2 regions of the Phyllobacterium sp. 01N428 genome follow, and region 1 is predicted to be linked to the other one. Evidence: riboswitches for the same ligand, from Rfam matches in the RefSeq annotation. Region 1 holds a riboswitch; the other holds the start of a gene.
What was found. A riboswitch is a leader RNA that binds a small molecule or an ion and turns the genes downstream of it on or off. The one in region 1 is predicted to bind glycine.

Region 1 (2,472 bases):
CGGTTTTCGCCATTGTACTCGGCGGTGCCGGCGACGCGCAGCCGTCCCGCGCCGAGGCGGCTGGTGACGATCTTGGCATCGTCATCGAGCAAACTTACCCACGGCGCCGCGGTACGGCTTGCCTCGTCGCCGAGGTTGATGGTGATCGAGTATCCCTTGACCGGATAGATGTTGACCCTGTCGCCAAGCTGCGCGGCAAATTTGCGGCTGGCAATGCCGGCGCAGATGACGATCGCATCGAAGCGCTCGCTCTCGACCGGCGAAAGCGCCTGTGAGGCGCTGTTCCAGGCAACAACGATGCCATCCTTCCCATGCCTGAGGGTCTGCACATTGGCGTCGCCTACGAAGCGAACGCCCCGGCGCGTCGATGCTTCGGCAAGGCCCCGGGTGAACTTGTGGATGTCGCCCGTCGAATCCGAGGGCGTGAAAAAGCCGCCATAGAACGTGCCGTCGAGCGCTGGTTCGATGTGGTGAATTTCCTCGTTCGTGACCGAGCGGCGGTCAAGGCCCCCTGCTTCGAGCAACTTGTTGACCTTGACGGCATGGTCGTAGCCATATTTCGAACGATAGATATGCAGGATGCCGCGCTTCTCGAGGTCAAAATCGATCTTCTCTTCGGCAGCGATTTCGAACATGCGCTTGCGCGCCTCGATGGCGAGCCTGGTTGTCGCAATCGTGTTCTTCTCATAGTGCGGAATGTTCATGACGAACTCCGCCATCCACGAATATTTGTGCCACGATGGCTTTGGATTCATGAGCAGCGGCGCATCCTTGCGCAGCATCCACTTCATGCCCTTGAGCACGGTGCCCCAACTGTTCCAGACTTCGGCGTTCGACGCCGAAAGCTGGCCGCCATTGGCAAACGACGTCTCCATCGCCGCGTAGCGGTTGCGGTCGAAAACGGTAACGGTGTGCCCCTGGCGGGCAAGCGCATAGGCGGTGGTGACGCCGGTGATACCAGCGCCGATAATGGCGATCGAGGTCATGGCAGTTTAGTCCTTCAGCACAAATGGTTCCAGTTTCGCCGCGAGCGGCACGAAACCCCATCTGTCACGGGACCTGAGAGTTTGGCCCTTACGCACCTGCCGGATGTTTGCCATCCCTTGTCTCGGCTGCGTTACCGGCTTGCGCCGGTCAGGGCTTTCTCCTTCGGTGGGCGAAGCCTTCGAAGCCACGCCACTCTCCAGATGTCCGACGCTAGTCTGGTCCTTTTGCCTGAGAGTTTCCGGGGCGGTTGCTCCATCGGCGCCGGTTTTACCGGTCTCTCCCAGATAGCCTGTGCGAACGGGCCGCTTATATCGCAACCGCGAGACGAGAACAACTGGCTAACGAAGCCCGGACCCATTATGTTGATTGCACCAGTTCAGACCACCGGAGCAGATAAATGAAACCCGTCTTCCTGCAGCTGCAGTGCTTTCCCGGCAAGACCTATGAGGTCGCAGCTGCCCTCTACGAGCGTGAAATCGTATCGGAGCTTTATTCGACGAGCGGCGATTATGACCTCCTGGCAAAGATCTACATCGCCGAAGACAAGGACGTCGGCAGGTTCATCAACGACAACGTGCTCGGAATTCCGGGAATTGCCCGTTCCTTGACGACGATGACTTTCACGGCGTTTTGAACGCGAGCCCCGAGACATTACGTCCCGTTTCGGGCAGAGATGAAGTCCACTATGAAATAAATGCAACAATTTGCACGCCCCGCAGGAAACAAATGCCATTTTGCCATTGGCTCTGTTTGTCTGTAGAGATGCTTTTTCGACCACTGCCATCAGGATGATCCCAAATGCCCCCCTATCGTTCACGCACAACCACACATGGCCGCAACATGGCTGGTGCCCGCGGGCTCTGGCGCGCGACCGGAATGAAGGACGAGGATTTCGGCAAGCCGATTATTGCAGTGGTCAATTCCTTTACGCAGTTCGTTCCCGGCCACGTCCATCTCAAGGATCTCGGCCAGCTCGTTGCGCGCGAAATCGAAAGTGCGGGCGGCGTCGCCAAGGAATTCAATACGATCGCTGTCGATGACGGCATCGCCATGGGCCATGACGGCATGCTCTATTCGCTGCCTTCGCGCGAGATCATCGCCGACAGCGTCGAATACATGGTCAACGCCCATTGCGCCGATGCGATGGTATGCATCTCCAATTGCGACAAGATCACCCCTGGCATGCTGATGGCTGCGCTGCGCCTCAACATCCCCGTCGTCTTTGTTTCCGGCGGCCCGATGGAAGCCGGCAAGGTCGTTTGGGGCGACAAGGAAAAGAAGCTCGATCTCGTCGATGCCATGGTAGCGGCGGCCGACGACCGCATTTCCGACGAGGAAGTCCAGGTCATCGAGCGTTCGGCCTGCCCGACCTGCGGTTCGTGCTCCGGCATGTTCACCGCCAATTCGATGAACTGCCTCACCGAGGCGCTCGGTCTGTCCCTGCCCGGCAATGGTTCGACGCTCGCCACCCATGCGGACCGCCGC
Region 2 (2,472 bases), on a different contig from region 1:
ATGATCTTGGCCATGGAAAGAGCAATGAACAGAAATTCGATCGTTTTTTGGATCTTCAGTCTTATGGCCGCAGCAGCCAGCGGCGTGTTCTACGGCTACTTCTACAACGGAAAAATATCGGCGATTGGCGCGATCTTCGCCCTGTTCCTTTGCATTCCCCCGCTGCTCTTCGAACGGGGAAACCTGTTCCCCCGACTTTTCGACCGAATAAACACGCTGCCGACCCCGAGCTATATTTTTTGTTCGCTCCTTGCCAATTACCTGCTCATCGGTATGGGCTACTTCGCATGCGGCACCCTGCTCTGGGCCCTCGGTTTTATTCCCGGTGCCTGGTGGCAGGAGGCGCTCCTGCCGACAAGCATATGGATTTACACGCTTGTCATTCTGGCGGTCCTGAGCTTTGTTTCGCGCGTACGCGAGCTTCTCGGGCGCGACATCTTTGCCAACCTCCTGATCGGGCGCTATCGCAAACCGATCGAGGAGGAGCGCATCTTTCTCTTTGTCGATCTGGTCGGGTCCACAACCTTTGCCGAAGAATTCGGCGATCTGCGGGCGCAGCAGTTCCTTGGTGCGCTCTTTGCCGCGTTTGCCGGACCCGTCCGGCGGCACAACGGAACCATCGATGACTACGTCGGCGATGCTGCGATCATTACCTGGCCTATGCAGCGGGGCCTGCGCAATGCCGATTGCGTCGCATGTCTCTTCGACATCATCGATGTGATCGAGTCAAACTCGGAAAAGTGGCTGAGTGAATTCGGCCGCGTGCCGCGTCTGCGCGCCGCCTTGCATGGCGGGCCGGTGGTTACTGCCGAGATCGGCGTGGACCACCACAAGATCACCTATTTCGGCGATACGGTAAACACGACGGCACGGCTCGAACAGTTTTGCCGAAGTTTGAACACGCCGGTGCTGATCTCAAGCGATCTTGCCGCGCGGCTGACGCTGCCCGACGGTATTCGCAGCAACAATCTCGGTACTCATGCGGTTCGGGGAAAGGGCCAGAGCCTCGGCGTCATGGCTCTTGTGCGGCCGCGCGGGGAGCAGTCAGAACTCGTGGCGCAGCGAGCTTAGAACCTCGATATTTCTGCACGGCCCGCAGTTGCAAGGCGCCTATCCAGCGTGGCAAGGGGCAGGTTTTGATTGATCGCCAGTGCGAGATGGCTTGAGGCCATCGACGCATCGACAATCAAAACCACTCTCAGCGGCGCCCTTCTTCGATCCAGGCCTTGTTTTCCAGCTGTAAAGAAGTCGGGGGGCCAGCTTGGTCAAGCCATGGCCAAGCAGAATGTTCTCATACAGACAAATTCTGTCCGTAAAGCGTCAAATCTGCTTTTAGGGCGATGACAGGCCATGTGCGGTGCGATATGTTCGGAACGTCGAGGGCCTTGTGATTTGCAAGAAGGCAAGGCCCTGTCAGCTTGCGGGAGAGTGGCCAGTGTGCGAATGCGCCGGTCCACCGAAGGGGAAATCGCCCGAAATCTCTCAGGTACCAGGAACCGCAAGCCGATAAGGCAACTCTGGAAAGTCGGGGGAGACCCCGCGCCGAAGGTGTAAGTTCAGCCGGTGCCAAGGCGCCGCGAGCGAGTCTCTCAGGCTTCCGACAGAGGGGTAAAGCATCATTCCGTCGCTGTGGCGGAGGTCTTTGCATGTCTCTGGAGTGAAAATGGGCGCTGAAGTCAATTCTGAAACCGACGAACTGAAATCGCTGCCGCTTGGCGACCTGCACGAGGCGGCAAATGCGCGCTTCGGCGGCTTTGCCGGCTGGTCGATGCCGATCACCTATCCACTCGGCGTGATGAAGGAACACCTGCATACGCGCGAAAAGGCGGGCTTGTTCGATATCTCGCATATGCAGCTTTTCGAGATTGCCGGGCAGGGTGCCGCGGCGCTCCTCTCCCGTGCCTGTCCGCTCGACGCGGGCTCGCTCGCGACCGGCCAGTCCAAATATACGTTCTTTCTCAATGAACAGGCTGGGATTATCGACGACCTGATCGTCACGCGGCTCGGCGATGAACGCTTCATGGTTGTCGCCAATGCCGGCAATGCCGCCGTGGATGAGGCGCACTTGCGCGAACTCGGCAAGGATTTCAATGCCGACATCGATGCACTTGACCGCGTGTTTCTGGCAATCCAGGGCCCGCAAGCGGCAGATGTTTTGCAGAAGGCAGGCATTATTGCTGGCACCGATCTTGAGTTCATGCGCGGGTACGAGCCTCAGCCTGGCTGGTTCATGAGCCGCTCGGGTTATACGGGCGAGGACGGCTTTGAGATCGGCCTTCCGGAAGCGGACGCCCGCGCACTTGTCGCCAAGCTTCTCGCAGACGACCGCGTGACATGGGTTGGGCTCGCCGCGCGCGACAGCCTGCGGCTCGAGGCTGGCCTTTGCCTGCATGGCCAGGACATTACGCCGGAGATCGATCCGGTCGATGCCGGGCTCACCTGGGCCATATCGAAGCAAGTTCGTGGTGAGGG

Region 2: it holds a riboswitch for glycine, as region 1 does, so the genes downstream of both, gcvT (glycine cleavage system aminomethyltransferase GcvT) here and AC1DNI_RS01815 (D-amino acid dehydrogenase) in region 1, are expected to answer to the same signal.

Annotation. Positions count from the first base shown of each region.
Region 1 covers NZ_JBFTRH010000001.1:372,462-374,933, reverse strand. Annotated here, with positions in the region: gene AC1DNI_RS01815 (D-amino acid dehydrogenase) at 1-986, opposite strand, end outside; glycine riboswitch at 1,194-1,280, opposite strand; gene AC1DNI_RS01810 (Lrp/AsnC ligand binding domain-containing protein) at 1,385-1,621, shown strand; gene ilvD (dihydroxy-acid dehydratase) at 1,786-2,472, shown strand, end outside.
Region 2 covers NZ_JBFTRH010000009.1:1,405-3,876, forward strand. Annotated here, with positions in the region: gene AC1DNI_RS19620 (adenylate/guanylate cyclase domain-containing protein) at 25-1,071, shown strand; glycine riboswitch at 1,412-1,509, shown strand; gene gcvT (glycine cleavage system aminomethyltransferase GcvT) at 1,664-2,472, shown strand, end outside.